Regions from separate parts of the Janthinobacterium sp. PSPC1-1 genome, predicted to be linked through region 2. Evidence: predicted binding sites of a transcription regulator. Region 2 holds the regulator's gene; the other holds the start of a gene.

Region 1 (16,122 bases), on a different contig from region 2:
TGCCCGCATCGACGAATTCGTGCAGCAGTTCCAGTTCGTACAGATCGCGCGCGCGGTCGCCGCTCCATTCGGGCCGCGTGGCCGCCTCGGAATACGTCTGCGGCGAGACGTCGGCACCGCCCTGCAGCACCAGGCCATCCAGGTGACGCGCATAGTGGCGCAAGGTGATATTGCTCGGATGTAGCTGGCCACTGGTATTGACGGTCGGGATCATGAACACCAGCACATCGCGCGACATGACCCACTGCGCGATCGACTCTTCCAGGTATTGCAGGTTCTTGCTGCGCAGGCCAGTGGCGCCCGGCTCCGGATGGAAAATACGCGCCGAGATGCCGATGCGCAGGGTGCGCCGCATGAAATCGCGGCTGGCCTTGTCGCGCATGGAGCGGTAGCGCGACGAGATCACGCGCCAGGCCAGCGCCAGCGGCGTGTCGTTATCCTTCAGGTAGCGGGGTGCCGCATCGCGCGCGCGGTGCTCATGCTCATCATCGGGCGCCCGGCGGCCCACGCGGTCAGGCCGCGCTGGTGCTGCGGGATCAGTGGAAGGGGGATGCTGGGGATCTTTTTCGTCTGACATGGCAAGGCTGACTGAAAGCGGGGACACTTTCAATATAAACCCCTGCCTCCCAAAGCACGATTCAATTTTGTAACAAAAGCACATGTGCGGCGCATCCACGCAACACGCCGGCAATAAAACTGCATACAGTCCGTTTACGCTGGCGGCCCCGCTTTTTAGAGAATCTTTACGCTCCCGCTGCTAATCTTGAACGTACCTCAACCACCGCTGCAAAGCCACCATGGAACCCCATTCACGCCTGCAAACGCATCAAGCGCATCAAGCACTGCCCCACCGCCATCCCCGCCTGCCCACTTTCCTCATGCATATCACGGTCGACAAGTCCTGCCTGGCCGAGCTGCGCCAGCTGGTCGTCAGGACGTGCGGCGGCATGCTGTCGTTCATGCGCGTCGAGGCGGTCGACCACGCCGAACGCATGAAGGTCTGGCTGTGCGTAACGGAGCCGGCCCTGCGCCTGACCATGGATGCCGTCATGCGCCTGCTGCCAGCGGCGGAATTTGGCCGCATCAGCCAGGGGAAATCACTATGAACCAGTATGCCTGTGAGCAGGCGATGTCTTCATCGCGCATCACCGCGCACTTCCAGGGCATCTGGGTGCCGATGGTCACGCCATTCCGTGATGGCGAGATCGATCTCGACGCCGCCCAGCAGCTCGCTTGCGAGCTGGCCACCAGCGGCATCGATGGCCTGGTGGTGTGCGGCACCACGGGCGAAGCGGCCATGCTGAGCGCCGCGGAACACACCATGCTGCTCGATAGCGTGCTCGAAGCCATCGGTCCCCGCTTCCCCGTCGTGATGGGGATCGGCGGCAGCGATACGCGCAGCGTCGTCGCCACGGTACAGCGCTATCACGACCATCCGCTGGCCGGCCTGCTGATCTCGGCACCGTCCTATGTACGCCCTTCGCAGGACGGCATCGTGCGCCACTTCGAGGCCATCGCCGCCGCCACCGACCAGTCCATCGTGCTGTACAACGTGCCGGCACGCACGGGCGTCAATATCGAACCGCAGACGGCGGCGCTGCTGGCGCGCGACTCGCACTTCGTCGCCATCAAGGAAGCGGGCGGCAAGCTGCAGCAACTGGGCGAATTGCTGCTCGACACGCGCCTCGATGTGCTGTGCGGCGACGATGCGCTGCTGCTGGCTAGCCTGTCCATGGGCGGCCACGGCGCCATGTCAGCCGCCGCCCAGGTACGCCCCGACCTGTATGCGCAGCTGTACCACCTGGTCAGGCAGGGCCGCCACGGCGCCGCCGGCGCCCTGTTCAAGGTCATGCTGCCCGTCATCCGGCTGCTGTTTGCCGAACCCAATCCTGGTCCAGTGAAGGCGGCGCTGGCCATGCAGGGCAAGGTGCGCGACGAGCTGCGCCTGCCGATGACGCCGATGTCGTCCGCCGGCCAGCACAAGCTGGCCGAAGCACTCGAGCCCCTGATGGAACTGCCCGTATGGACAGCCAGCGACAGGGACGCGCCGCGTGAAGGCTGTTTGCTGCAGCTGGTCTCCGCTTCCAACATCATGCCAGCCGTGCGCCAAGATGATCATCGTCATCACGGATGAACACGGGGGGATGGAGAAATCCATCCTGGCCGGGCGGCTGGCCGCCTCGCGCGCGCTGGCCGGACGCAAGGTATTGCTGCTCGATGCCGATCCGCGCCAGGGAGCCATGGCGCAGGCGAGGAACATGCACGACGACGCCATGCACGGCAGCGTCACCCAGCCGCGCCTGATGGCGCGCGCCATCAGCGCCAAGGGCTTGCAGCCGGAGCTGGAACACCTGGTGAACTGCTACCACGACATCGTCATCGACAGCGAAGGCCGCGACTCCATGGGCAGCCGTTCGGCCCTGATCGCCGCGCGTGTACTGGTGGTGCCGCTGGACGGCGTCGTGGACGGCGACGCGCAGGCTGGCCTGGCGCGCCGCATCGCGCATGCGCGCAGCGTCAATCCGGACCTGCGCGTCCTGCTGGCAACGGACACACAAGCGGCCCCCGCCCATGCCCTGGCCGCACAGATTCCGGCCGCCCGCGTGGTCAGCTTCGGACAACTGTATTGCGCCGTCTTTAACCTGCAAGCCTAAAACTCGGCACGCAAAAAAAGGCGGCGCATGCGCCGCCTCTCCTCTCATCTGCGTCAATTAAAACGTTTTGCTGACCGTCAGCAGCAGCGCCGTCTTGCCCATGAATTTGCCATTCACTGGCGACGCATAGGCCGACTTGTCCGCGTTCGTGCCGATCACGGCCAGCGCGCCCGTCACGACACCGAAATCGCGCGTGACGCCCACTTTCCAGTCCGTGTAGCTAGCCGCATCATTGTTGTTGACCTTCTGGTGGCCCGCGTGCAGGTTGCCGGTCCAGCCGTTCGTCAGGTCGATATTCGCGCCGATGTCCAGGTAGCCGCTGTTCTTGCTGTTGACGATGCCGAACAGATTGGAGACGGCGTGCGAATACTTGATATAGGCGGGGCCATACGACAGCTGGCCGTAGACTTCCTGCGTATCCGCGTTGGCCAGGCCGATATTCTTCAAGCCGTTGTCCGCATACACATACGCCAGCACGCCCACGTCGTAGCCGATATCGCTGCTCAGCTGGCCGCGCTTGCCCGCATACAGGTCCACTTCCACGTCACCGCTGCCGCCCGCATCCTTGGTCCACTTGATGGTGGAGGCCCAGGCGCCCGCATACAGGCCGGTCGGGTTGTTGACGTAGTCGACGCCGCCCTGCAGCGCAGGTTTCAGGCGCGTCTGCGAAATGCCGCGATAACGGTAGTCGGACACGCCGGCCACGTTGAAGCTGACTTCGTTGTCGGGCTTGGCCTCTTCCGCGTGGGCCAGGCTGCCCGTAAAGGCGGTGGCGACGGCAAGTGCAAGTATCATTTTATTCATGGTTTCTTCTTCATGGGTGGTATGGGCCTTTGCCAACATGGCGCAGCTGGCCCGCCGCTGCAAAAATTTTCGGTAAAGCGTCCCCCCGGCGCGCGCGGCGCCCGTTTTCCAACAGGGGATTCACAGGTGTTAGAGCGGCAGCAGCAGCCGGTAGCCGACGGCCGTTTCCGTCAGCAGATACTGCGGCTGGGCCGGATCGGCTTCCAGCTTCTGGCGCAGATGCCCCATGTAGATGCGCAGGTAATGGCCGTTTTCGCTATTCGACGGCCCCCACACTTCGCGCAGCAGCTGCGGATTGGTGACCACCCTGCCCGCGTTCTTCACGAGCACCGAGAGCAAGCGAAATTCCGTCGGCGTCATGTGCACCAGTTGCTTGTTGCGCGTCACCAGGCGGTCCTTCAGGTCGACCCGTACGTCGCCAAACTGCACCACGCCATCATCGCTGGCGGCGGGCTGGCGCTGGCGGCGCAAGGTGGCGCGCACGCGGGCCAGCAGTTCGCCCACGCCGAACGGCTTGGTCAGATAATCGTCGGCGCCCGCGTCCAGCGCGCGTATCTTGTCCTCTTCGTCGACCCGCGCCGACAGCACGATGATGGGCACGGCCGACCATTTGCGGATGTCGGCGATGAAGTCGATGCCATCGCCGTCGGGCAGGCCCAGGTCCAGCACGATCAGGTCGGGCCGGCGCGTGCCCGCATCGATCAGGCCCCGCTGCATGGTGGCGGACTCGAAAATCTGCCAGCCCTCGTCTTCCAGCGCGGCGCGCACGAAGCGGCGGATTTGCGGTTCATCCTCGACCAGCAAGGCGGTGGCGGAAGGTTCGTTCATGATGGTTTTCCTGTTTCATGGTCGTTGGCGTCATCGAGTTCGATCTCTGGCGGCGCAGGGGGCGTGCCCAGCGGCAGGCTGAAGACGATGGCGGCGCCCTGTCCCGGCGTGTGCGGCTGCGCGTGGATGGTGCCGCCGTGGGCTTCGACGATGGCGCGGCAAATGGCCAGCCCCAGTCCGACGCCCGGCTTGTTCGATTCACGTTCGCCGCGCGTGAATTTTTCAAAGATGGCCTCTTCGCGGCCGGGCGGCAGGCCCGGGCCATCGTCAAACACCCTCACCTGCAGGAACTGGCCGTGCACCCCGGCCGCGACCGTGATGGTGCTGCCGGGGGGCGTGTACTTGGCCGCGTTTTCCAGCAGGTTGCACAGCACGCGCTCGATCAGCACGGCGTCGTAGCGCACCAGCGGCAAATCCGGCGCCAGCTGCGTCTGCACGGCATGCTGCTGCAATTGCGGGCCGCTGGCGCGCAGCGCGCTGCCCACCACTTCTTCCAGCGCCTGCCATTGCAGGTTCAGGCGCACCTGCCCGCTTTCGATGCGCGCCATGTCCAGCAAGTTCGCCACCAGGGCGCTCATGCGCACGGTTTCGGACTGCAGCGAGCGCGCCATGTCCAGCTGCGCGGGCGACAAGGCAGGCCTGGATAGGGCCAGCGACTCGGCCAGTCCCACCAGTGACGTCAATGGCGTGCGCAAGTCGTGCGACAGGGCCGCCAGCAGCGAATTGCGCAGCCGCTCGGACTCCATCTGCAGCAGCGCGCCCTGGGCCACGTCGATGTAGTGCACGCGTTCGAGCGCGATGGCCGCCAGGGCGGCAAAGGTATCGAGGTGCTGGCGCTGTTCCGGCACCAGCAGCCAGCGCCCGTGCTGGGCAGCCTCCAGCGGCAACAGCGCCAGCACGCCCCGCGTGCGCATCGGCGCAATCAGCGGCAGGTAGAAAATGGGCGAAGCCGGCAAGGTATCTGTGCCCGTCCCCGCCGCCTGCGCATGGTCGAAGGCCCACTGCGCGATGCCCATGTCCAGCGGCTCGCCGCCGTTCGGCGTCTGCAAGCTGCCCTCGTCATCAGGTAAAAGCAAGGTGGCGCGCGCACGGAAAGCCCGCTCGATGGCACTTTTCGTGATGTCGAAAATCTGCTCCGTCTGCAGCACGCCGGACAATTCACGCGAAAACTCGTACAGGGCGCGGGCACGCGCTTCACGGTGCGATGCCACGCGCGCCTGGAAGCGCAGGCCGGCCGTCAGGTGGCCCGTGATCAGGCCCACGGCCAGCATCACGCCAAAGGTGATCACGTACTGAAAATCGCCCACGGCAAACGAAAAACGCGGCGGTACGAAGATGAAATCGAAGCATGCCACGCCCACCAGGCTGGCCAGCGCCGCCGGTCCGCGCCCCAGGCGCACGGCCACCAGCACCACCGTCAACAACGACAGCATGGCGATATTGGCCAGGTCCAGGTAGGGTTGCAGGGGCACCGAGGCGAGGGCCGTGCCCAGGCTGGCACCGGCGGCCAGCAGGTAACGCCAATGGCGCGATGGCCTGCGCGGCGCCTGCGTATCGTCGCCCGCCGCGCGCCGCAGCGCCGCATCGGCAGGTGGCAAGCCGACCTCGATCAAATCGATATCGGGCGCCAGACTGGCCATGCGCACGGACGGCGGCGCCTGCCACAGGCGCACCAGCGCACCGGCACGGCCACGGCCCACGATGACTTTCGAGATATTCGCGCTGCGCGCATACTCGACCACGGCGCCGGCGATGTCGGCGGACGGCACAATGGCCGTGCGCGCACCCAAGTCCTGCGCCAGTTTCAGCGTTTTCAGGATGCGTTCACGCTCGCGTGCCGGCAGGTGCTGCAGGCGCGGCGTTTCCACGTACAGCGCGTGCCATTCCGCATTCAGCTGGCTGGCCAGGCGCGCCGTGCTGCGGATCACGTGTTCGCCCCCCGCGTACGGGCCCACGCAGGCCAGCAGCGCGGCGCCCGTCTTCCACACGGGATTGATGGATTTCTCGACGCGGTATGCCTGCACGTCGTCCTGCACCCGGTCCGCCGTGCGGCGCAAGGCCAGTTCGCGCAGGGCGATCAGGTTACCCTTGCGGAAAAAATGCTGCGACGCCCGCTCAGCCTGCTGCGGCTGGTATACCTTGCCCTGCTTCAGGCGGCGCAGCAGTTCGTCGGCAGGGATATCGACCAGCACCACTTCATCGGCGCGGTCGAACACCGTGTCGGGCAGGGTTTCGGCCACGCGCACGCCCGTGATGCCGCCCACCACATCATTGAGGCTTTCCAGGTGCTGCACATTCACGGTCGACAGCACATCGATGCCGGCCGCCAGCAATTCCTCGACGTCCTGCCAGCGCTTCGGATGGCGCGATCCGGCCACGTTCGAATGGGCCAGTTCATCCATCAGTATCAGCGACGGCGCGCGCAACAAGGCTTCGTCCAGGTCGAACTCGAACAAGGTCTTGCCCCGGTACTCGATGGCCTTCAGGGGAAGCACAGGCAAGCCGTCCAGCTGGGCCGCCGTATCCTGGCGCCCATGCGTCTCTACCACGCCCACCAGCAAGTCCTGGCCATCGGCCAGCAGTTTGCGCGCGGCGGCCAGCATCGCATAGGTCTTGCCGACACCGGCCGAGGCGCCGAAATAAATGCGCAGCCGGCCGCGCGCGGCTTTCTTTTCCTGCGCCTGCACTTGCGCCAGCAGGGCATCAGGGTCGGGGCGTTGGCTGTCGTTGGGGAGCATGTTGTATTTTAATCTTCTTGGGCATTGTAGGTCGGATTAGCGCGCAAGCGCGTAATCCGACGACATTGTTGGCCTAGCTGGTGGTGATGTCGGCTTACGCTGCGCTAAGCCGACCTACGCACCGTTGCCAGCTTACTTTGCCATGGCATCAAGCGCCAGATTCAGTTCCAGCACATTCACCCGTGGTTCGCCGAAAAAGCCGATATACGCGGTTTTCTGCACCTTGGCGATGGCGTTTTCCACCTGCGCCAGCGGCACGGCGCGCACGCGGGCCACGCGCGGCGCCTGGTACAAGGCTGCCGCCAGGCTGATTTCCGGGTCCAGGCCGCTGCTCGACGCCGTCACCAGGTCGACGGGAATGGCGCGCGTATTGCCGGGATCAGCTTCCTTCAGGGCGGCGATGCGCGCCTTGACGGCGTCCACCAGGGCCGGATTGGTCGGTCCCTGGTTCGAGCCGCCCGAACCGGCGCCGTTATTGGCCATCGGCGCGGTGGCCGATGGCCGGCCCCAGAAATACTTGGGCGAGGTGAAGGACTGGCCGATCAGCATCGAGCCGATGGGCTTGCCACCACGCTCGACGATGCTGCCGTTGACTTCATCGTTGAAAGCCAGCTGCCCGATGCCGGCCGTGGCAAACGGATAGACCACGCCGCAGATCACGGTCAGCGCGGCAAACAGGACCAGGGCGGGACGTACGATAGTGCTCATGATGGTTCCTTTAGACTAAATTGAGTGCGGACAGCAGCATGTCGATCAGCTTGATCCCGATGAAGGGCAAAATGATGCCGCCCAGGCCGTAGATCAGCAGATTGCGGCGCAACAGGCTGGCCGCGCCGATGGCCCGGTATTGCACGCCTTTCAACGCCAGCGGGATCAGCACGACGATGATCAAGGCATTGAAGATCACGGCCGACATGATGGCCGACGCCGGACTGGACAAGTGCATGATGTCGAGCGCCTTCAACTGCGGATAGGTACCCACGAACGCCGCCGGGATGATGGCGAAGTACTTGGCGATATCGTTCGAAATCGAGAACGTCGTCAGCGAACCGCGCGTCATCAGCATCTGCTTGCCGATTTCAACGATTTCCAGCAGCTTGGTCGGATTCGAATCGAGGTCGACCATATTGCCCGCCTCTTTCGCCGCCTGCGTGCCCGAGTTCATGGCCACGGCCACGTCGGCCTGCGCCAGCGCCGGGGCATCATTGGTGCCGTCGCCCGTCATCGCCACCAGGCGGCCTTCGGACTGGTAGCTGCGAATCAGCTTGAGCTTGTCTTCCGGCGTCGCTTCGGCGAGAAAATCGTCCACGCCCGCCTCGGCGGCGATGGCCGCCGCCGTCAGCTTGTTGTCGCCCGTGATCATGACGGTCTTGATGCCCATGCGGCGCAGTTCCGCAAAACGCTCCTTGATGCCGCCCTTGACGATATCCTTCAGTTCCACGACACCCATGACGCGGCCGTCGTCGACCACTACCAGCGGCGTGCTGCCACGGCGCGCGATATCGTCGACAGCGCGCGACACCTCGAGCGGATACGGCTGGCCCAGCGCTTCCACGTACTTTTTCATGGAATCGGCCGCGCCCTTGCGCAACTGGCGCACCTGCTGCTCGCCAGGGATATCCACGCCGCTCATGCGCGTTTGCGCCGTGAAGGGCACGAAGGTGGCGTGCAGGCTGGCCATCTCGCGTTCACGGATGTTGAACTTCTGCTTGGCCAGCACGACGATGCTGCGACCTTCCGGCGTTTCATCGGCCAGCGAGGCCAGTTGCGCCGCGTCGGCCAGCTGCTGCTCCGTCACGCCGGGGGCCGGCACAAAGGTCGAGGCCTGGCGATTGCCCAGGGTGATAGTGCCCGTTTTGTCGAGCAACAGCACGTCCACGTCGCCCGCCGCTTCCACGGCGCGGCCCGAGGTGGCGATCACATTGGCCTGCATCATGCGGCTCATGCCGGCCACGCCGATGGCGGACAACAAACCGCCGATGGTGGTCGGAATCAGGCACACGAGCAGCGCGATCAGCACGGTGATGGTGACGGGCGTGCCGCTGCCGGCCGCCGCCACGGAAAACAGCGAATACGGCAGCAAGGTCACGGTGACGATCAGGAACACGATCGACAGGGCCACCAATAAAATTGTCAGGGCGATTTCATTCGGCGTCTTCTGGCGCTTGGCGCCTTCGACCATGGCGATCATGCGGTCGATGAAGGCTTCGCCCGGGTTGACGGAAACGCGCACCAGCAGCCAGTCCGACAGCACGCGGGTGCCGCCCGTCACGGCCGAAAAGTCGCCGCCCGATTCGCGGATGACGGGCGCCGATTCGCCCGTGATGGCGCTCTCGTCGACGGAGGCCACGCCGGCCGTCACTTCGCCGTCGGCGGGAATCACGTCACCCGCCTCGACCAGCACCGTCATGCCCTTGCGCAGGTCGGTCGCCGGCGTCGGCAGCCAGGAGGTGCCGTATTTCGGCGTTTGCATTTTCTTTGCCATCACCGTCTGCTTCAGGGCGCGCAGCGAGGCCGCCTGGGCCTTGCTGCGGCCTTCGGCCAGCGCTTCGGCGAAGTTCGCGAACAGCACGGTAAACCACAGCCACACGGCGACGGCGGCAATGAAGCCGAATGGCGCTTCACCCTGGCCATTCAGGGCCTGGATGGCCAGCAGGGTCGTGATGATGCTGCCGACATACACGACGAACATCACGGGGCTGCGCCACTGCGTGCGGGGGTCAAGCTTTTTGAACGCATCGACGATGGCAGGGCCAATCAATGCGGAATCGAACAAGGTCAGGCTTGTGCGTGACATGGTAGCCTCTTATTTTGTAAAAAGTTGCAGGTGTTCGACGATCGGGCCCAGGGCCAGCGCGGGAACGTAATTGAGCACACCGACCAGCACCACCACGCCAATCAGCAGGCCGATGAACATGGGGCCGTGCGTGGGCATGGTGCCGGCATTGGCCGACAGGCGCTGCTTGGCCGCCAGCGAACCGGCTACTGCCAGCACGGGCACGATCACGCCGAAACGGCCGAACCACATGGCGATCGCCAGCATCACGTTGTAGAACGGCGTGTTGGCGGACAGGCCGGCAAACGCGCTGCCGTTGTTGTTGGCCGCCGACGTGAAGGCATACAGGATCTCCGAGAAACCGTGCGCGCCCGGATTGGCCACGCCGATCTTGCCCGGTTCGACCATCACGGCGATCGCCGTACCCGTCAATACCAGGGCTGGCGTGACCAGGATGGCCAGCGACACCATCTTCATCTCATAGGCCTGGATTTTCTTGCCCAGGTATTCAGGCGTGCGGCCTATCATCAGGCCGGCGATGAAGACAGCCAGGATGGCAAACATCAGCATGCCGTACAGGCCAGTGCCCACGCCGCCGAAAATCACTTCGCCGAATTGCATCAGCAGCAGCGGCACCATGCCGCCCAGGGGCATGTAGGAGTCGTGCATGGAATTGACGGCGCCGCAGGATGCCGCCGTCGTCACCGCCGCGAACAGGGTCGAGGAGCTGATGCCGAAGCGCGTTTCCTTGCCTTCCATATTGCCACCCGATTGCAGGCTGCTGGCCTGCTGATCCACGCCCAGCGCTTGCAGGTTCGGATTGGCTTGCTGCTCGGCGCTCATCACGCCGACCGTCATGACGACAAAGATCAGGCTCATCGCGGCCAGCACGGCCCAGCCCTGGCGCAGGTCGCCCACCATGCGGCCAAAGGTGAAGCACAGGCCGGCGGGAATGATGAAAATGGCCAGCATCTGCAGGAAGTTCGACAGCACGGTCGGATTTTCATACGGATGCGAGGAATTGGCATTGAAGAAACCGCCGCCATTCGTGCCCAGCAGCTTGATCGATTCCTGCGAAGCGACGGGGCCCATGGCGATCGTCTGCGTGGTTGCCACTTGCGCTTCCATCACAGGCTTGCCGGCCGTATCGAGCACGGGCTGACCATCGGCCGTCACTTTTGGCGTTTCATACGCCACGTGGTCGAGCAGGGTCACTTCCTTGTAGGCGGAAAAATTCTGGATCATGCCTTCGCCCATAAAGACGACGGACAGGGCCAGCGACAGCGGCAACAGGATGTAAAGGGTCGAGCGCACCAGGTCAACCCAGAAGTTGCCGATCGATTTGCCCGAGCGCGAGGCGAAACCGCGCACCAGCGCAAAGATCACAGCGATGCCGGTGGCCGCTGAAAAGAAGTTCTGGCATGCCATGCCCAGCATCTGGGTCAGGTAACTCATGGTCTGCTCGCCGCCGTAGCCCTGCCAGTTGGTATTGGCGACGAAGCTGACGGTAGTATTGAACGAGGAATCGGGGCTGACGGCGCCCAGGCCCTGTGGATTGAGGGGCAAGAGGCCCTGCAGGCGCTGCAGGCCGTACACGAAGACGGCGCCCACCGTGTTAAACACGATCAGGGCGATGGCGTAGCTTTTCCAGCCCATGGCCTTGTCGGCAGGCAGACCGGACCAGCGGTACAGCAGGTTTTCAAATTTTTGCAGCCAGCCCAGGCCGCGCACGGGGCCGTCGCCGGCCACCTTGGCCATGTACAGGCCCAGCGGATAGCCGGCGGCCAGCAGTACGGCCAGGAAGGCCACCAGCAGCAATATCGATTGCGTCGTCATCACAGTTCCTCCGCTTTCAGCAGCGCCACCAGCAGGTACACGAGCAGGCCAGCCGAGACCACGGCGCCCAGCACATAAAACGCGTTCATTTGACGCTCCCTAATTTGTCGCAGGCGACGGCAAAGCCGGCCGCCACGACGAAAAAAACGGCAATCAAGCCGAGATACACGATATCCATTCCCACCCTCATTCAGGTTTGTTTTGATAGTGAGCAGATTAGCCAAAAGGGTCTAAAAAATTTGTAAAGACTGGAGAGGTGCTTGTAAACAAGATGTAAAAACGGCGGCTTTGCCGCATAAAATCGTCCACAATGGGCGCCAAACCACGCGCACGGCGCACTGTTGTTGCCCTGGAGTAGCGCTATTGCTCGCTGGACAAGATAGAATGCGCGAGCGTCCGCACAAGGACGCCAAGCCTGCCGCACTGCCCTCTGCCAGTGACGCTGGACGGAATATACTGTATATTTATACAGTTATCGCCGCCGTTGTCACTGCGTCCTGCAGCGCCCCGGCCTGGCGTTCCAACCACTGTCTTTACTTAGCTTGAACACGTATGGCCACTAAAAAACCAGCATCCGACTACAGCGAATCATCCATCCGTGTCCTGAAAGGACTGGAACCCGTCAAGCAGCGCCCGGGGATGTACACCCGCACTGAAAATCCGCTGCACATCATTCAGGAAGTGATCGACAATGCCTCCGACGAGGCGCTGGGCGGTCATTGCACGCATATCGCCGTCACGCAAAATACGGATGGCAGCATCACCGTCGAAGACAATGGCCGCGGTATTCCCGTCGGCATCCACCCTGAAGAAGGCGTGCCGACGGTGGAAATCGTGTTTACACGGCTGCACGCGGGCGGCAAGTTCGACAAGGGTTCGGGCGGCGCCTACGCGTTCTCGGGCGGCTTGCACGGGGTCGGCGTGTCCGTCACCAATGCGCTGTCGACGCGCCTGGAAATCACCGTCTGGCGCAAGGAAAGCGACGGCAACGGCCTGCATCACATGGTGTTTGCGAATGGCGACGTGATCGAACCCCTGAGTTCCCGCCCCGCCCCGCGCGACGGCAAGAAGTCGGGCACACGCGTCACCGCCTGGCCCGACGCGAAGTATTTTGATTCGCCGAATATCTCGCAAACCGAGCTGCAGCGCCTGCTGCGCTCGAAAGCCGTGCTGCTGCCCGGCGTGATCGTCACGCTGACCAACGCCAAGACGGGCGATACGCAAACCTGGCAGTACGCGGAAGGCTTGCGCGGCTACCTGACCGAATCGCTGGCGCAGGTATCGAATGGCGAAACCCTGATTCCCCTGTTCGAAGGCGCGCAATACGCGGGCCCGGACTCGGAAGGCTTTGCCGAAGGCGAAGGCGCGGCCTGGGTGGTGGCGTGGACGGAAGAAGGCGCCATCGTGCGCGAATCGTATGTCAACCTGATTCCCACCTCGAATGGCGGCACGCACGAATCGGGCTTGCGCGACGGCCTGTTCGGCGCCGTGAAAAACTTCGTCGAAATGCACTCGCTGCTGCCGAAAGGTGTCAAATTGCTGCCGGAAGACGTGTTTGCGCGCGCCTCGTTCGTGCTGTCGGCCAAGGTGCTGGACCCGCAATTCCAGGGCCAGATCAAGGAACGCCTGAATTCGCGCGACGCCGTGCGCCTGGTCTCGACCTTCACCAAGCCGCCGCTGGAACTGTGGCTGAACCAGCACGTCGACTACGGCAAGAAGCTGGCCGACCTGGTGATCAAGCAGGCGCAGTCGCGTCAGCGCTCGCTGCAAAAAGTGGAAAAGAAAAAATCCTCGGGCGTCGCCGTCCTTCCCGGCAAGCTGACCGACTGCGAATCGTCGGACATCACGCGCAATGAACTGTTCCTCGTCGAGGGCGACTCGGCGGGTGGTTCGGCCAAGATGGGCCGCGACAAGGAATTCCAGGCGATTTTGCCCCTGCGCGGCAAGGTCTTGAACTCGTGGGAAACGGACCGCGACCGCCTGTTTGCGAATAACGAGATCCACGACATCGCGGTGGCCATCGGCGTCGATCCGCACGGCGTGGGCGACTCGCCCGACCTGTCCGGCCTGCGCTACGGCAAGATCTGCATCCTGTCCGACGCGGACGTGGACGGCTCGCACATCCAGGTACTGCTGCTGACCTTGTTCTTCAAGCATTTCCCGGCCCTGATCAACAAAGGCCACATCTGCATCGCCCGCCCGCCCCTGTACCGCGTGGACGCGCCGGCGCGCGGCAAGAAGCCGATGCAGAAAATCTATGCGCTCGACGACGGCGAACTGGTCGCCATCGAGGACAAGCTGCGCAAGGAAGGCGTGAAACAGGGCGCCTGGTCGATCTCGCGCTTCAAGGGCCTGGGCGAGATGAACGCCGAGCAGCTGTGGGAAACAACGATGAACCCGGACACGCGCCGTTTGCTGCCAGTGACCCTGGGTGAAATCGACCACATGACTTCCTCCGCGCGCTTCAACATGTTGATGGGCAAGGGCGAAGCGGCCGGACGCCGCGCCTGGATCGAGGAACACGGCAATGAGGCGGAGGCGGATATCTGATGATCATCGGTATCGACCTGGGCACCACCAACAGCCTGGTCGCCATCTGGCGCGACGGCAAGGCTGCCATCATCCCGAATGCACTCGGTGAACACCTGACGCCGTCGTGCGTCAGCATCGACGACGACGGCAGCGTGCTGGTGGGCCGCGCCGCGCGCGAGCGCCTGCAGACGCACCCGCAACTGACGGCCGCCGTTTTCAAGCGCTACATGGGCAGCGAAAAGAAGATCACCCTCGGCACGCAGCAATTCCGTCCGGAAGAGCTGTCGTCGATGGTGCTGCGCGCGCTGAAGGAAGATGCCGAAGCCTTTTTGGGCCACAAGGTCGAAGAAGCCATCATCACCGTGCCCGCGTATTTCAGCGATGCGCAGCGCAAAGCCACGCGCATCGCAGGCCAGCTGGCCGGCTTGCGCGTGGAGCGCCTGCTGAACGAGCCAACGGCCGCCGCGCTGGCCTACGGCATCCGCGACAAGGAACAGGAAAGCAAATTCCTCGTCTTCGACCTGGGCGGCGGCACGTTTGACGTGTCGATCCTGGAACTGTTCGAAGGCGTGATGGAAGTACGCGCCTCGGCCGGCGACAATTTTTTGGGCGGCGAAGACTTCGTCACGGTGCTGGTCGACGCCTTTTTGGACGGCAGCGGCTTGCGCGACGCGGCCGGCAGCCGTTTGTTCGATCCGCGCCAGCAACAGCTGCTGCGCGATGAAGCCGAACGCGTCAAGCGCCTGCTGTCGGAGCAGCCATCCGTGCGCATGGCCACGCGCTACCAGGACAAGGAATACAGCTGGGAGATCGGCGAAGACAAACTGGCGCAGCTGTGCGAAGCGCTGCTGGCCCGCCTGCGCCTGCCAGTGGAACGGGCGCTGCGCGACGCCACCATCCGCGCCGCGGAACTCGATGAAGTGGTGCTGGCCGGCGGCGCCACGCGCATGCCGCTGGTGCGCAAACTTGTCTCGCGCATGTTCGGCCGCTTCCCCGCCATCCATCTGGACCCGGACGAAGCCGTGGCGCTGGGCGCCGCCGTGCAGGCGGGCCTGAAGATGCGCGATGCGGCCCTGGACGAAGTGGTCATGACGGACGTGGCACCGTATTCGCTGGGCATTTCGATTTCGCGCCAGGTCGGCGCGAACCAGTATGAAGGCGGGCATTACCTGCCCATCATCGAGCGCAACTCCGTGGTGCCCGTCTCGCGCACGGAAAACATCACCACCATCTACGACAACCAGAAGGAAATCAACGTGGCGATCTTCCAGGGCGAGTCGCGCCTGGTGGCCGACAACGTCTTCCTCGGCAAGATCAGCTTCCCGATCCCAGCAAAAAAAGCGGGCGAGATCGGCATCGACGTGCGCTTCACCTACGACGTCAGCGGCGTGCTGGAAGCGGAAGTGACGGTGCTGGCCACGCAGGAACGCCACAAGATGATCATCAGCGACAATGCGGGCGTGATGACGCCGGAACAGATCGAGCAGCGCTTTCTTGAACTGGCCGACCTGAAGATCCACCCGCGCGAGCAGATGGAAAACCGCACCCTGGTCACGCGCGCCGACCGTCTGTACGAACAGTCGCTGGGCGACGTGCGCCAGTACCTGGCGGCGCACACGGCGAACTTCCAGGCCGCGCTGGAAACGCAGGACCCGAACACCATCCGCAAGGCGCGCCAGGCGCTCGACGAGGTGTTGCGCCAGGTCGAGAGCGAGAGCTTCCTGTAAATGGACGGCGGCATGCACAACGGACAGCGCAGCCTGTGGACAATCCTGGGCACGGAGCCGACGGGCGACGAGCGCACCCTCAAGCGCGCGTACGCGAAGCGCCTGAAGGTGACGCGTCCCGAAGACGATCCTGCCGCCTTCCAGGAGCTGCGCGAAGCGTATGAATACGCGCTGCGCCATGCGCACCTGTTTGCCGCGGAGCTGCCGGAAGCGCAAGCGGCCGAGGC
Region 2 (16,122 bases):
CAGCGCCGCAATTCGCTGGCCTACCCGAGCTTGCGCGGCGCCAACCAGATCCTGAATGCGACGGCCGTGCTGGCCGCGCTGGAAGTGCTGAGGCTGAAACTGCCCGTGGGCGCGCAGGAAGTGCGCACGGGCCTGGTGACGGTGGAATTGCCGGGCCGCTTCCAGGTCTTGCCTGGCCGCCCCAGCGTGATCCTCGACGTGGCGCACAACCCGCATGCGGCCGCGGCGTTGAACCAGAACCTGGGCAACATGGGGTTTCACCCATACACCTATGCCGTGTTCGGTTCCATGCACGACAAGGATATCGATGGCGTGCTGGCCGCGATGAGCGAACACGTCGACCACTGGTGCCTGGCGGGCTTGCCTTCGCCGCGCGCGGCCACGGCTTCCGAACTGGCGGCCAAGGTGCAGATCATGCTCGAAGATAAGCCCGACAGCAGCGAGCATACTGTGTCTATTTTCGATGATCCGGCACAAGCTTTTGCAAATGCAATGAGCCGGGCCGGTGAGAATGATAGAATTGTGGTCTTTGGTTCTTTCCTCACCGTCGCCGGCGTGATGAAGGCCCGAAAATCCTCACTTCACTGAAACGCACTCGACTGAAAATCACGCATGGGCTTGTTCTCGAAACTGTTTAAAAACAAGCAAGAATCCTCTGGCGAAGACAGCGGCTTTTATGTCCCTGGCGAAGCACAGTCGCCGACCCGCAAACGCGCCGCCAACACCTCCGGTGGTGGCGGATCGCGCCGTGGCGGCAAGGAAGCGCCGGACCCGGTCTTGCCTGAGAAAAAGCGCGCCCGCCGCCGCCTGGTCGGGGCCATCGCCCTGGCCCTGGGTGTGGCTGTCGGCTTGCCGATGCTGCTCGATTCCGAGCCGAAAGCGCCATTCAACGATATCGCCATCGACATTCCCTCGAAAGAAAAGGCTGCCGCGCCTGCACCGGCACCCGTGCCGGCCGCGCCCGCTCAGGCGGCTGCGCAGAATGGCCTGGACCAGTCCGAGGAAATCATCGACGCACCGCTGCCGCCAGCGGCCAGGCCCACGCCGGCACCAGCAGCGGTACCGGCGCCCGTGCTGGCCGCCGTCCAGCCGGCGCCTGCCAAGCCGGCCTATGTGGAACCGAAACCCGAGCCCAAGCCGGTCAAGGTGGAGCCGAAGCCTGAGCCGAAACATGAAGCCAAGCCGGAACCGAAGCACGAGGTCAAGGTGGAATCGAAGCCGGAACCCAAGCATGAGGTAAAACCGGAAGCCAAGCCTGAACCGAAGCCTGCCAAGCCGGCGCAATCGGCCGACGATGCCGCGCGCGCTATGGCGATTCTGGAAGGCAAGGCGCTGGACAAGCCGCAAGAGAAAGCACAAGACAAGGCACACGACGCCGGCAGCGGCAAGTTCGTGGTGCAGGTGGCGGCCCTGGCGACGCAGGACAAGGTCGATGAATTGCAGGACAAGCTGCGCGAAGCGGGCATCAAGTCCTATACGCAGAAAGTCTCCAGCCCATCGGGCGAGCGCATCCGCGTGCGCGTGGGCCCGTTCGGCAGCCGCGAGGACGCTGAAAAGACCCGCGCCAAGCTGCAGAAGCTGGGCCTGGGCGGCAGTCTGGTACCGGCGTGATGTTGCAAGGCTGAACGGACGTGACGATCTTCGATTACCTGGTGCTGTTCGTGCTGGTGACGTCCGTGCTGATCAGCATGATGCGTGGCCTGGTCAAGGAAATACTGTCATTGGTCAGCTGGATCGTGGCGTTCGTCATCGCCAACGCGTATGGCGCCACCCTGGCGAAATTCCTGCCGGAAGCCGTGCCGGGCGAAGCCGTCCGCCTGTTGCTGGCCTTCGTGGTGCTGTTCATCGGCGTGCGCATTTTGATGGGATTGCTGTCCATGACGGTCGACGCACTGGTCAAAGTGACGGGCCTGAGCCTGGCCGACCGCACCCTGGGCAGCCTGTTCGGCGTGGCGCGCGGCCTGGTGATCGTGCTGACCACCGTCATCTTGTGCGGCATGACTTCCATACCGCAGCAGCCATTCTGGAAAAATGCGCTGCTCAGCCCGTTCGCGGAGCAGGGCGCGCGTGCCATCAAGCCTTATCTGCCTGCCGTTTACGCGCAGCATGTGAAATTTTGAATTTTTTTAAAATCAGTAGCACAGTTTAGGAGCACACCATGTGTGGCATCGTCGGCGTCGTTTCCCATCAACCTGTCAATCAATTGCTCTATGATGCATTGTTGCTCTTGCAACATCGCGGTCAGGACGCGGCAGGGATTGCGACCAATCACAGCAGTATGTTTTCCATGCACAAAGCCAATGGCCTCGTGCGTGACGTCTTTCGTACGCGCAACATGCGTTCGCTGCAAGGCACGACGGGCATCGGCCATTGCCGCTACCCGACGGCCGGTTCGTCGAGCGAAGAGGAAGCACAACCGTTTTATGTGAATGCGCCGTTCGGCATCACCCTGGCGCACAATGGCAACCTGACCAACTGGGAACAGTTGAAACAGGAAATGTTCAAAAATGACCGCCGCCACATCAATACCGATTCCGATTCGGAAGTGCTGCTCAATGTGCTGGCGCATGAAATCCAGGAAGCGACGACGGGCCTGAACCTGGACCCGGAAGCCATCTTCAAGGCCATCACCGTGCTGAACCGCCGCGTCAAGGGTGGCTACGCCGCCGTGGCGCAAATCGCCGGCGTGGGCTTGCTGGCCTTCCGCGACCCGCACGGCATCCGTCCGCTGTGCCTGGGCATCAATGAAACGGAGCAAGGCCCCGAATACCTGATCGCCTCCGAATCCGTGGCCCTGGAAGGCATGGGCTTCCGCTTCGTGCGCGACATCGGTCCCGGCGAAGCTGTCTTCATCGATGCCGACAAGAAATTGCACAGCGCCCAGTGCGCCGACAATGCCAGCCTGAATCCGTGCGTCTTCGAATTCGTCTACCTGGCCCGTCCCGACTCCGTCATCGACGGCGCCTCGGTGTACGCCACGCGCCTGAAGATGGGTGAATACCTGGCTGAAAAGATCCGTGCCGAATTGCCGGACGTGCATATCGACGTGGTCATGCCGATTCCCGATTCCTCGCGTCCTGCCGCCATCCAGCTGGCGCTGGCGCTGAACCTGGAATACCGCGAAGGCTTCATCAAGAACCGCTACATCGGCCGTACCTTCATCATGCCGGGCCAGGCGGCGCGCAAGAAATCCGTGCGCCAGAAGCTCAACGCGATCCCATCCGAATTCAAGGATAAAGTGGTGTTGCTGGTCGACGATTCCATCGTGCGCGGCACCACCAGCCGTGAAATCGTGCAGATGGCACGCGAAGCGGGCGCGACGAAGGTCATCTTCGCCTCGGCCGCGCCACCGGTGATTTACCCGAACGTGTACGGCATCGACATGCCGACGCGCGATGAGCTGATCGCCTATGGCCGCACGACGGAAGAAGTGTGCCGCGAAATCACGGCCGATTATCTGGTGTACCAGGATATCGGCGCGTTGAAGCAGGCGATTGCCGACGTCAACCCGGCACTGACGAACTTCGAGGCCTCGTGCTTCGATGGCGTGTACGTGACGGGCGACGTGTCGCAGGAGTATCTGGACCGCCTGGAATATGCGCGCCACCATCCGAAGGCGGCAGCGCCGGAAGATACGCCACGTTCCCAGCTGAACCTGAACCTGGCGACGACAGAAGCATAAGTAACCTGCCCGGCCGATGCCGGGCTTTTTTTCGGGGTCAGACCCGTCGGGTCTGACCCCAGCACTTGCCTTGGGTTAAGCGGCAAATCGAACTCCGGAACTTCCACCATGACCACCAAAAAAACCTACGGCTTTACCACCACCATCCTGCATAACGACCGCCGCAAGGGTATCGAGCATGGCTCACTGCACAAGCCTGTGCACACCTCCGTCGCCTTCGGCTACAGCGACGCACGCCAGCTCGCTTCCGTGTTTCAGGGCAAGGAGCCCGGTTTCCGCTACGGCCGCCAGGGTAATCCGACGGTGTCCGCGCTGGAAGACAAGGTCAACAAGATGGAAGATGGCGTGGCCACCTTATGTTTCGCGACCGGCATGGGCGCCATCGGCGCCGTGGTGCAGTCGTTGCTGCGCGCGGGCGACCATGTGGTGTCGTCGGCCTTTTTGTTTGGCAACACCAACAGCCTGTGGCAAACGGTAACGGGGCAGGGCATCGCCGTCTCCTTCGTCGACGCCACCGAGGTGGCCAATGTGGCGGCCGCCATCACGCCGGCCACGCGCATCGTGTTCGTGGAAACCATCGCCAATCCGCGCACGCAGATCGCCGACCTGGCAAAGATCGGCGCCTTGTGCAAGGAACGCGGCATTTTGTACATCGTCGACAACACCATGACGACGCCTTACCTGTTCCGCCCGAAAGTGGTGGGTGCGGGCCTGGTGGTCAATGCGCTGACGAAATCCATCGGCGGCCACGGCAATGCGCTGGGCGGCAGCTTGACGGACACGGGCGTGTTCGACTGGACGCAGTACCCGAACATTTTCGACAATTATAAAAAGGCGGCGCCAGCCCAGTGGGGCATCGCGCAAATCCGCGCCAAGGCCTTGCGTGACTTCGGCGCATCGCTGGGCCCGGAAGCGGCGCACCATATCGCCGTGGGCGCGGAAACCATGGCCTTGCGCATGGACCGCACCTGTTCCAATGCCCTGGCGCTGGCCAGCATGCTGGCCGCCGACCCGCGCGTGGCGGCAGTGCATTACCCGGGCTTGGCGTCGCACCCGCAGCACGCGCTGGCGACGGACTTGTTCCGCAGCTATGGCTCGCTATTCAGCTTTGAATTAAAAGATGGCATCGATTGCTTCGATTTCCTGAATCGCCTGAATCTGGCCATTCCAGCGAGCAACCTCGGTGACACGCGTACCCTGGTCATTCCCGTCGCCCACACGATCTTTTACGAGATGGGTGCCGAGCGCCGTGCCAGCATGGGCATTGCCGAGTCCTTGATCCGCGTGTCGGTGGGTATTGAGGATGAAGCGGACCTGCTTGAAGACTTCCGCAGCGCGCTTGAGCATTGAAACTTGCGTGTCACGCATGAGAGGGAACCGCAACTAAAAACTGGGGTCAGACCCGGCGGGTCTGACCCCGGCATGCAACTTAATGCCAGCTGCGCATCAAGCCTACCGCTAAACCTTCCAGTGCAAACTCATCTTCCGGCGACACGGTAATGACCTTGAAGTCGGGGTTTTCCGGCAGCAGTTCGATGACGGAACCTGTCTTCTTGTAGCGTTTGACGGTGACTTCGTCGCCGATGCGGGCCACGACGATCTGGCCGTTCTTGGCGCTGTCGACCTTCTTGACGGCCAATAAGTCGCCATCCATGATGCCGGCGTCGCGCATGGACCAGCCGCGCACCTTCAGCAGGAAGTCGGGCTTGGCCGAGAACAGGGCCGGGTCCACGTTGTAGCTCGCTTCCAGGTTTTCCTGTGCCAGGATGGGCGAGCCTGCCGCCACCCGGCCGATCAGGGGCAGCGACATCAGCAGTGCTGCCGGCACTTTCGATGCCGGCGCTTCGGCCGCCGCACCGATCAGGCGGATGCCGCGCGAGGTACCGGGCGAAATCTCGATCGCGCCCTTGCGGGCCAGGGCTTGCAAATGCTCTTCGGCCGCATTGGCCGATTTGAAACCCAGTTCATTGGCGATTTCGGCACGGGTGGGAGGAAAACCCGTGTTTTCAATCGCGTCCTTGATCAGGTTCAGGATTTGTTCTTGTCGTGCTGTCAGCTTGATCATGAGCGGTGGGTGCATACTAAAATGCTGTCTATATGAACAGTCTGTATTTTTGTACAGTATCGCCCACTATGCAAGGGGATTTCGGTTATTTGCGCGAATTTCGTGCGAAATACCGGAATGGGCAGGAAAAAACGCCTGGCCTGCCCCGTGCGCGGGCCGCTTGTTGAAGGAATGATTGAAACGTTTGCAAAAGGCGGTTATAATCTTCGGCTGACCTTCCCACACCCGTCTTGACGCCGGGGTGGGCGATTATCAATCCGACCTGAAGGAGTTTGCATGCGTCATTATGAAATAGTCTTTATCGTCCATCCGGACCAAAGCGAGCAAGTGCCCGCGATGATCGAACGCTACAAAGCCAGCGTAACCACCCGCGGCGGTTCGGTTCACCGCGTGGAAGATTGGGGCCGCCGTCAAATGGCTTACTCGATCCAAAAGCTGCCTAAAGCACACTACATCTGCCTGAACATCGAATGCGACAACGAGACCCTGGTCGAGTTGGAAACAGCATTCAAATTCAATGATGCCGTGTTGCGTCACCTGACCGTTAAAATGAAGAAAGCTGAAACAGCTCCTTCGCCGATGATGAAATCGGTACAACGCGAAGACGCGGCCAAAAGCCACCGCACCGAAGCACCAGCAGCCGCTCCTGCCGCAGCAGCAGCTTAATTTCTGACCAGGATCGTGCGCTGAACCAGCTACAAGTTACCGCCATCATTGCCGAGCGCGAAATATTGCGCTATACCCCGGCAGGGCTGCCGATTGTGAATGCAGTATTGCAACACAGTTCGCAGCAGATGGAAGCAGGGATTGCCCGTTTGACCGAGTTTGATGTTGCCGCGCTAGCCGCTGGCGAAATTTCAGGCCGGTTCAGCCAGGCAAGCTTGGGCGGGGTGTATCAGTTCACGGGTTTCCTGGCCAGGAAGAGCCGCAACAGCAAGAGTTTGGTGTTTCACATCATTGATTTTAGTGCAGTCAATTCTGACTAGCGCATTTTAGATACAGGAGCCTGACATGGCATTCGGTAAAAAGTTCGACAAAAATAAGCTCAAGCTTAAAGAAAAACGCAAACAGCAAAACCCGTTGTTCAAACGCAAGAAGTTCTGCCGCTTCACCGCAGCTCACGTTGAGCAAGTCGACTACAAAGACGTCGACACGCTGAAAGACTTCGTCCAAGAAAACGGCAAGATCATGCCAGCACGCCTGACCGGTACCAAAGCGCACTATCAGCGCCAAGTCGACACCGCAATCAAGCGCGCTCGCTTCCTCGCGCTGCTGCCATACACCGATCTGCACCACGCTTAATCGGTCAGATATTCCTGGAGAAGAACTATGCAAATCATTCTGTTAGAAAAAGTTGTTAACGTCGGTAACCTCGGCGAAGTCGTCAAAGTCAAAGACGGTTACGCACGTAACTTCCTGATCCCGCAACGCCTGGCACGTCGTGCCACGGCAACCGCTGTGGCTGAATTCGAAGTCAAGCGCGCCGAACTGGAAAAAGCTGCTGCCGCCAAACTGGCCGCATCGCAAGCCCAGGGCGAAAAACTGAGCGGCCTGACCGTTCAAGTTGCTCAAAAAGCTGGTGTTGATGGCCGTCTGTTCGGTTCCGTCACCAACTTCGACATCGCTGAAGCGCTGACCAAGCAAGGTTTTGCTGTTGAAAAAGCACAAATCCGCATGCCTACCGGCCCGCTGAAGATCGTTGGCGAGCACAACGTTTCGGTTGCTCTGCACACCGACGTGGTCGTGGAAGTTGTTATCGCTGTCGTACCAGACGCGAACGCGTAATTGTCTGCGGGCCTGGCCCGCAAGCATTGCCGCACTATGAAAAGCCGGGTTCGCCCGGCTTTTTTGTGGCCTTTTTTTCGCTCAATTTCAGCCCTTTATTTTTGCCAGCACGCCGAAGCGGGTATAATTCGCGCCATGAACGCCCCCTCTGATCCGCAACTGGATTCCCTCCGTATTCCGCCGCATTCGATCGAAGCAGAACAATCCGTTATCGGTGGTCTGTTGCGCGACAATGCAGCGTATGACCGCATCGCCGACTTCATGCATGCGGAGGATTTCTATCGCTATGACCATCGCATCATCTTCGAGCAAATCGTCAAGATGATTAACGGCTCCAGGCCAGCCGATGTCATTACTGTTTTTGAAACCCTGACCCAGCTCGGCAAGGCCGATGATGTGGGCGGACTCGCTTACCTGAACGCCATGGCGCAAAATACGCCATCGGCCGCGAACATCCGGCGTTATGCCGAGATCGTGCGCGACCGCGGCGTGCTGCGCAAACTTATCACCGTCGCCGACGATATCTCCGGCACGGCCTTCAGCCCGCAAGGCAAGGAAGTCAAGCAGATGCTTGACGAGGCCGAATCGAAGATTTTCGCCATCGCCGAAGAAGGCGCGCGCGGTGCCCAGGGCTGGACCGCCATCCAGCCCCTGCTGACGCAGGTGGTCGAGCGTATCGACGAGCTGTACAGCCGCGACAACCAGAGTGAAATCACGGGCGTGCCCACCGGTTTCATCGACCTTGACCGCATGACCTCCGGTCTGCAGCCGGGCGACCTGGTGATCGTGGCGGGCCGTCCTTCGATGGGCAAGACGGCGTTTTCCGTCAACATCGGCGAAAACGTGGCCATCGACAGCGGCTTGCCCGTGGCCGTGTTTTCGATGGAGATGGGCGGCGCCCAGCTGGCCATGCGTATGCTCGGTTCCGTCGGCCAGCTCGACCAGCACCGCCTGCGCACGGGCCGCCTGAACGACGAAGACTGGCCACGCCTGACGAATGCGATTCAAAAGATGAACGACGCCCAGTTGTACATCGATGAAACGCCGGCCTTGAATTCGATCGAATTGCGGGCCCGCTCGCGCCGTTTGTCGCGTCAATGCGGCAAGCTGGGCCTGATCATCGTCGATTACTTGCAACTGATGTCGGCCAATAGTCCGGGCGACAATCGCGCCACGGAGATTTCCGAGATTTCACGGGGCTTGAAAGGCCTGGCGAAAGAACTCGGTTGTCCCGTGATCGCGTTGTCGCAGCTGAACCGCTCGCTGGAGCAGCGCCCGAACAAGCGTCCCGTGATGTCGGACTTGCGCGAATCGGGCGCTATTGAGCAGGATGCCGACGTGATCCTGTTCATTTACCGTGACGAGGTGTATAACCCCGACTCGCCAGACAAGGGAACGGCCGAAATCATCATCGGTAAACAACGTAACGGTCCGATCGGCAGCATCCGCCTCACCTTCATGGGGCAGTACACCAAATTTGGCAATTACAGTGGTGGCCTGGCGCTTTACCAAGGCGACTAAGACTCAGCAGCACTGATATTCCATTGGCCGCCCCCTCATACGGGGCGGCTTTCTGTAGTAAATAACACGACTCAATGCTTAACGGAGAATGACATGTTTGGACGCTTGATGCCCACTGAGGGCAAGTTTTTTGAATTGTTTAACCAGCACGCTGAATTGTGCGTCAAGGGCGCTAAAGAAATGCTCGGCCTGATGACCAATTTCGACGACCTGGAAAACCGCGTGCATGCGATCGAAAGCATCGAGAAACAGGCGGACAAAGTCACCTACGCCACCGTGGAAATGCTGCACAAGACCTTCATCACGCCGATCGACCGCGACGACATCCATCAGCTGATCACGCGCCAGGACGACATCCTCGACCTGCTGGAAGATGCGGCGCAAACCGTCTCGCTGTACGACCTGAAAGCCGTCACGCCGGAAGCCAAACGCCTGGCCGAACTGGTGCTGGCCTGTACCGAAAAAGTGCGCGACGCCGTCGCCATGCTGCACAACATGGACAACTCGCGCAAGATCGTCGCCATCTGCGAAGAAATCGACCGCCTGGAATCGGACGCCGACCATGTGATGCGCGCCGCCATGTCCAAACTGTTCCGCGACGAACCGGACGTGCGTAACCTGATCAAGCTGAAAGCGATCTACGAAATTCTGGAAACCGTGACCGACCGTTGCGAAGATGTGTCCAATATTATCGAAGGCATCATCGTCGAAAACGCGTAAGCGTTGGGCCTGTCCTGAACCAGAATCAGAAAAGAAACTACAATGACCATACAAATCAGCATCTACGTGCTAGGCCTGTTGATCGCCCTCGCGCTGCTGTTTGACTTCATGAACGGCTTCCACGATGCCGCCAACGCGATCGCCACGGTGGTCTCGACGGGCGTATTGAAACCGCAGACCGCGGTTGCCATGGCCGCCACGTTCAACTTCGTCGCCATTTTCGTGTTCCACCAGCTGACCGTGGCCGCCACGGTGGGAAAAGGAACCATTGACCCGACAGTGATCGACCAGTACGTGATCTTCGGCGCGCTGATGGGCGCCATCTTCTGGAATTTGTTTACCTGGTACTACGGCATTCCATCGTCGTCTTCGCACGCCCTGATCGGCGGCCTGGTGGGCGCCGCTGTCGCCAAGTCGGGCACGGGCGCGCTGGTCGCGGCCGGCCTGTGGAAAACCGTGGCCTTCATCGTCATCGCACCCGTGCTGGGCTTCGTGTTCGGCTCGATCATGATGCTGCTGGTGTCCTGGATCTTCGTGCGCTCGACGCCGCGCAAGGTCGATAAATGGTTCCGCCGTTTGCAACTGGTATCGGCAGCCGCCTACAGCCTGGGCCACGGCGGCAATGATGCGCAAAAGACCATCGGCATCATCTGGATGCTGCTGATCGCCGCCGGCTACTCGAACGTGGCCGACGAGATGCCGCCGCTGTGGGTCATCATCTCGTGCTACACGGCCATCAGCTTCGGTACGCTGTTCGGCGGCTGGCGCATCGTCAAGACCATGGGCCAGAAGATCACCAAGTTGAAACCCGTCGGCGGCTTCTGCGCCGAAACGGGCGGCGCCATCACCCTGTTCGTCTCGACGGCGCTGGGCATTCCCGTGTCGACCACGCACACCATCACGGGCGCCATCGTCGGCGTCGGCTCGGCACAAAAAATGTCGGCCGTGCGCTGGGGTGTCGCGGGCAACATCGTCTGGGCCTGGATCTTCACGATTCCCGCGTCGGCGTTTGTCGCCGCAGTCGCCTGGTGGATTGGCCACCACATCATGTGATGATGTACCGTCGCGATTGAAAAGGGAGCCGTCCAGGCTCCCTTTTTTTATCTGTCAGGTGGTCGAGAATTACTGGCCGCGCGGACCCTTGTCGCCACCCTGGTGCGGTTTCAGGCCGTCATTCTGGCGGATCGCGCCCTTGTCCTGCTCGGCCTGCTGGCGGCTCTTGTTCGCTTCATGCTGGGCTTGCTGATCTTCGCGCTGCTGCTGTTCGCGCGCTTTTTCGCTTTGCTGGGTCATGGCACTCTCCTTGAATAAACAAGCAGTCATCATGCTGCGCTTGCGCCGGCTTCACCGTTCGCTACCCAACATACACAGGCCTTAGAGCCTGTCCCAGTAGATGAATACATCCCCTGCTGGCGCCCCTCAGAAGCGGGGACTGCGTTGATCGTCGTCGCGTGGCTCGCCACGCGTCCTCCTCACGCCTTGTCCGCACTCCTGATGAACTGCCAGCAGAAGACGCTCCCTACTGGGATAGGCTCTTAGCCCAGCTCTACGGTCATGCCCTCGGCCGCCAGGAACACCTGTAACGCCCCCAGCCGCCCGGCAAAGCGCGCCATCACGTCGGCAAAAACCGCTTCCAATTGATCGTCGCTGCGGCCCGGTTCATGGTGGGTGCAATACAGCCGTTTGGCGCCACAGCGCAGGGCCAGTTCAAACGCGCCGTCGAAGGTGCCGTGGCCCCAGCCGCGCTTGGCTTCGTATTCGTCGCGCGTGTACGAGCAGTCCATGATCAGCGCGTCGACGCCAGCAATGGTCTGGTCGATGGCGGCCTGGCGCTGCGCGATCATGGCCTGGCAGGCGGAATACGCGGGCGAGCCGCTGGCATGCGGATTGTCGAACGGTTCATGGTCGCCGCTGAAAAACAGCGAGGCGCCGCCGGACTCGATGCGGTAGCCGAGGTTGATCACCGGGTGGTTCATTCTGGCATTCGTCACCACGGCGTCGGCCACGTCCGCGCGCTCGCCGACGGCCAGGGTGCGGTAGTCGATCTCGGCCGCCATGGCCGCTTCGCTGACGGGAAAATAATTGTTCTGCAGCTGCGCAGCCATCACGTGTTCGATGCCATTGCCGGCCGCGTCCGCCGCGCCATACAGGCGCACGCGGCTGCCGCGGATGAACAGCGGGGCGAACATGGGCAGGCCGTGGATATGGTCCCAGTGGCTGTGGGTGATCAGGATGTGGGCCGTGGCGGGTCCTGGCGGCAGTGCGCCGGCCAGGGCAAAGATGCCGCTGCCGCCATCGAGTACCAGCAGGGCGTCGCTGGCCGTGCGTACTTCGATGCAGGTCGTGTTGCCGCCGTAGCGCACCGTGTGCGGGCCAGGCGAGGGGATCGAACCGCGCACGCCCCTGAAGGTGAATTTCATCACTGCCTTGTTATAGTGTAACGATTGTTGATTCTATTCTAATTGTCGGGCAAGAAACGGCATTTTTAATAGTTGTTGCGTTTCGGAAATCTATTTCCAGTTGTTGCCTTTTTGTAATGTACAGCCGGCAGCTGGCAACGGTACACTTGCGGTTGTTGCCACTTTCCCAGTCCTCCATCATGCTCCAGCTGCACCCCGAGCAAATCGCCCAGCGGCTCGACCAGCTGACTGAACTGAGCGTCGAACTGGGCCGTGGCGCGGCGGCAGGCATGCTGCACGGCGGCGATATCACGCTCCTGCTCGAACGCATCGTGCTGGTCGCCAAGGACATGACGGGCGCCGACGGCGGCACCTTGTACCGTCCCAGCGCCGATGGGCGCAGCCTGGAATTTCATATCAGTATCAACGACAGCCTGGGGCTGCGCCAGGGCGCCAGCGCCGGCGTAGCGGTCGGCGTGCCGGGCGTGGCGCTGTGGCTGGAAGACGGCGCGCCCAACCTGGCATCGGTGGCGGCGTATGCCGCGCATCGCCGCGTGTCGGTCAATATCGACGATGTGTACCAGTCGGGCGAATTCAATTTCTCGGGCATGCGCGCCTTTGACGGCCATTATGGCTACCGTTCCACGTCCTTCCTGACGGTGCCGATGAGCGATCATGAAGGTGAGCTGATCGGCGTGCTGCAATTGATCAATGCCCAGGATCGCGCGACCGGCGTGGTGCAGGCGTTTTCCGCTACCGACCAGCGCTTTATCGAGGCGCTGGCGGCGCAGGCGGCGGTGGCGCTGACCAATCAATTGCTGCTGCGCCAGCTGGAACAGTTGCTCGAGTCCTTGGTCAACCTGATCAATATCGGCATCGATGAAAAGTCGCCTTACACGGGCCGCCATTGCCAGTTCGTGCCGCAACTGACCATGATGCTGGCCGACGCCGTGCATGCGGTCGATACGGGGCCGATGGCCGCTTTCCAGCTGAGCGAGAACGAACGCAAGCAGCTGTGGCTGGCTGGCCTCTTGCACGATTGCGGCAAGATCACCACCCCGGTGCACGTGGTCGACAAGGCCACCAAGCTGGAAACCATCCATGACCGCATCCACCTGCTCGACACGCGCTTCGAAGTACTGCTGCGCGACGTGGAAATTACCGCATTAAAAGAACAACTGGCGGCTCCCGAACGCCAGCAGCAGATTGCGCAAGCATTGCACCAGCAGCAAATTATGCTGCGCGAAGAGCGCGACTTTTTACGCCATGCCAATATCGGCGGCGAAGGCATGTCGCCGGCCGACCAGGAACGGGTGCGCACGATCGCGGCGCGGCGCTGGACCGGCCCCGACGGTGTCGAGCGCGATTTCCTTGACGCCAATGAGCTGGAGAATCTGACGATCCGTTTCGGCACCCTGACCGATGCCGAGCGCAAGATCATCAACAACCATATTTCGGTGTCGATCCGCATGCTCGAAGCATTGCCGTGGCCCAAGCATTTGCAAAAGGTGCCGGAATACGCGGGCGGCCACCATGAACGCATGGACGGCAAGGGTTATCCGCGCGGGCTGACGCGCGAGCAGATGTCGGTGCCGGCGCGGCTGATGGCGATCGCCGATATTTTCGAGGCGCTGACGGCGCGCGACCGTCCCTATAAAAAGGGCAAGTCGCTGTCCGAATCGCTGCGCATCCTGGGCCACTTCAGCCTGAACGGCCATATCGATCCCGACCTGTTCGATGTCTTTATTCGCAGCAAGGTGTACCTGGCGTTTGCCCGGCAGCACATGCATCCCGAACAGATCGACACCGTCGACGAGGCGGCCATTCCCGGTTACGTGCCCTGATGCGCTGGCTTGCGGTAATGAAAAAGCATGGCGCGCGGCTGCTGCTGGGTGCGCTGTTGACGCTGCTGGCCGCCTGCGCCAGCATCGGCCTGTTCGGCGTCGATACCCTGGGCCGGCTGGACGCCATGCTGGGCGACATGCGCATGCGTGCCGAAGCGCCGCAGCTCGACAAGCGCATCGTGATCGTCGATATCGATGAAAAAAGCCTGAACCAGATCGGCCGCTATCCCTGGGGCCGCGACGTCCAGGCGCGGCTGGTGACGCAATTGACGGGCCACTATGGCGTGGCGGCGCTCGGCTTCGATATCTCGTTTCCCGAACCCGACAGCAGTTCCGGCTATGGCGTGCTGGCCTACCTGGCCAAGGGCGAACTGGCCGGCGTGCCGGGTTTGAGCGACCAGTTGGAACGCCTGAAACCACGGATGGATTACGACGCCCTGTTTGCCGAGGCGATGCGCGGCCAGCCGGTGGTGCTGGGCTATAGCGTGTCGGACCGGCAAAAGAAAGGCGTGCTGCCCAAGCCTGCCTTTACGCTAGCCGACCTGAATGGGCGTACTGTGACGGCGTTTACGTCGCCCGGCTATGAAGCCAACCTGGCGCAGCTGCAACAGGCGGCGCAAGGGGCCGGCATCTTCACAGCCCTGACCGACAGCGACGGTGTGCTGCGCTCATCGACCCTGCTGCAGCGCATCGGCGACGCGTATTACCCGTCGCTGTCGCTGGCCACGGCCAGCGTGTACCTGAAGGTGCGCGCGATCGCGCCCGTGTTTGGCCAGACTGCCGACAAGTTGTCCGAGGCCGAGCGCGAGCACGGCGGCCTGGATCGCATCGCCGTATTTACGCCGCGCGGACGCCTCGATATCCCGGTCGGCGAAGCCTTGACCACCACCATCGAGTTTCGCGGCAAGGGCGGCCCGGACGGCGGCGCCTTCCGCTATGTGTCGGCGGCCGACGTGCTGATGGGGGCGGTGCCGACGGACGTGCTGCACGGCGCCATCGTGCTGGTGGGCACCACAGCCGCCGGCCTGAATGATATTCGCGCCACGCCCGTCAATGCCGAGTTTCCCGGTGTGGAAGTGCACGCCAACCTGATCAAATCCATCCTTGACGGCCATTTCAAGTCGCGACCCGACTATGCGCTGGCGATCGAGTTCGGCCAGGTGGTGCTGGTGGGCTTGCTGCTCGGCGGCGCGCTGGCGCTGGCCACGCCGGCGGCGGCCGTGTTGCTGGCCGGCGCGGCGCTGGCCGGCGCGCTGGGCCTGAACTGGTGCTTGTATCACTACTTCGACACGGCGCTTGATCTTGCCGTGTTGCTGCTGTTGATCGCGGCGCTGTTCGTCGCCAATCTGGCCTGGGGCTATTTTTTCGAAGTGCGCAAGGGCAAGGCGCTAGTGTCGCGCTTCGGCCAGTACGTGGCGCCGGAACTGGTGGCGCAGATGGCCGACAATCCCGACCGCTACAGCATGGATGGCGAAAGCCGCGAGCTGACGGTGCTGTTTGCCGACGTGCGCGGCTTTACGGCCATTTCGGAACAGATGACGCCGCAGGAGTTGCGCGAATATATCAACCTGTACCTGACGGCCATGTCGGAAGACATCCGCGACAGCCACGGCGGCACGCTGGACAAATATATCGGCGACGCCGTGATGGCGTTCTGGGGCGCGCCGGTGGCGTTTCCCGACCATGCGGGCCGCGCCGTGGCCAGCGCCCTGCTGATGCAGCGCAGCGCAGGTCGTTTGAACCAGCAATTCCAGGCGCGCGGCTGGCCACCGCTGCAGATCGGCATCGGCCTCAACAGTGGCCTGATGCATGTGGGCGACATGGGCTCGCGCATCCGCCGCGCGTATACCGTGATGGGCGACGCCGTCAACCTGGGCGCGCGCCTGGAAGGCATGACCAAAGTGTATGGCGTGGGCATCGCCGTGAGCGAATTCACGCGTGCGCAGGCGCCGCAATTCGCCTACCGCGAACTGGACCGCGTGCGGGTCAAGGGCAAGACCGAACCGGTGGCCATTTTCGAGCCGCGCTGCCTGCTGGCCGAAGCCGATGCCGGCGAACTGGCGCTGCTGGCGCGTTGGTCGCGCGTGCTGGAACTGCTGCGTGCGC

The links. Region 2 encodes LexA, which represses DNA repair genes until DNA is damaged. Its sites were predicted from a motif close to ACTGTATNNNNATACAGT; they were not measured.
Region 1: the regulator LexA is predicted to act here: its motif matches at 12,092-12,109, upstream of ACP7EG_RS11725 (DNA topoisomerase IV subunit B).

What each region holds. Positions count from the first base shown of each region.
Region 1 covers NZ_JAFCWP010000003.1:135,061-151,182, forward strand. Annotated here, with positions in the region: gene ACP7EG_RS11670 (gamma-glutamyl-gamma-aminobutyrate hydrolase family protein) at 1-577, opposite strand, end outside; gene ACP7EG_RS11675 (hypothetical protein) at 798-1,106, shown strand; gene dapA (4-hydroxy-tetrahydrodipicolinate synthase) at 1,103-2,134, shown strand; gene ACP7EG_RS11685 (division plane positioning ATPase MipZ) at 2,112-2,654, shown strand; gene ACP7EG_RS11690 (TorF family putative porin) at 2,712-3,458, opposite strand; gene kdpE (two-component system response regulator KdpE) at 3,588-4,286, opposite strand; gene ACP7EG_RS11700 (DUF4118 domain-containing protein) at 4,283-7,024, opposite strand; gene kdpC (potassium-transporting ATPase subunit KdpC) at 7,157-7,732, opposite strand; gene kdpB (potassium-transporting ATPase subunit KdpB) at 7,743-9,821, opposite strand; gene kdpA (potassium-transporting ATPase subunit KdpA) at 9,831-11,636, opposite strand; gene kdpF (K(+)-transporting ATPase subunit F) at 11,636-11,725, opposite strand; gene ACP7EG_RS11725 (DNA topoisomerase IV subunit B) at 12,189-14,186, shown strand; gene ACP7EG_RS11730 (molecular chaperone HscC) at 14,186-15,895, shown strand; gene ACP7EG_RS11735 (hypothetical protein) at 15,908-16,122, shown strand, end outside.
Region 2 covers NZ_JAFCWP010000001.1:374,367-390,488, forward strand. Annotated here, with positions in the region: gene folC (bifunctional tetrahydrofolate synthase/dihydrofolate synthase) at 1-588, shown strand, start outside; gene ACP7EG_RS01670 (SPOR domain-containing protein) at 613-1,611, shown strand; gene ACP7EG_RS01675 (CvpA family protein) at 1,632-2,120, shown strand; gene purF (amidophosphoribosyltransferase) at 2,159-3,682, shown strand; gene ACP7EG_RS01685 (cystathionine gamma-synthase family protein) at 3,791-5,032, shown strand; gene lexA (transcriptional repressor LexA) at 5,112-5,747, opposite strand; gene rpsF (30S ribosomal protein S6) at 6,024-6,413, shown strand; gene priB (primosomal replication protein N) at 6,434-6,733, shown strand; gene rpsR (30S ribosomal protein S18) at 6,759-7,049, shown strand; gene rplI (50S ribosomal protein L9) at 7,077-7,532, shown strand; gene ACP7EG_RS01715 (replicative DNA helicase) at 7,668-9,053, shown strand; gene ACP7EG_RS01720 (DUF47 domain-containing protein) at 9,147-9,773, shown strand; gene ACP7EG_RS01725 (inorganic phosphate transporter) at 9,816-10,826, shown strand; gene ACP7EG_RS01730 (hypothetical protein) at 10,896-11,066, opposite strand; gene ACP7EG_RS01735 (MBL fold metallo-hydrolase) at 11,309-12,193, opposite strand; gene ACP7EG_RS01740 (HD domain-containing phosphohydrolase) at 12,373-14,016, shown strand; gene ACP7EG_RS01745 (CHASE2 domain-containing protein) at 14,034-16,122, shown strand, end outside.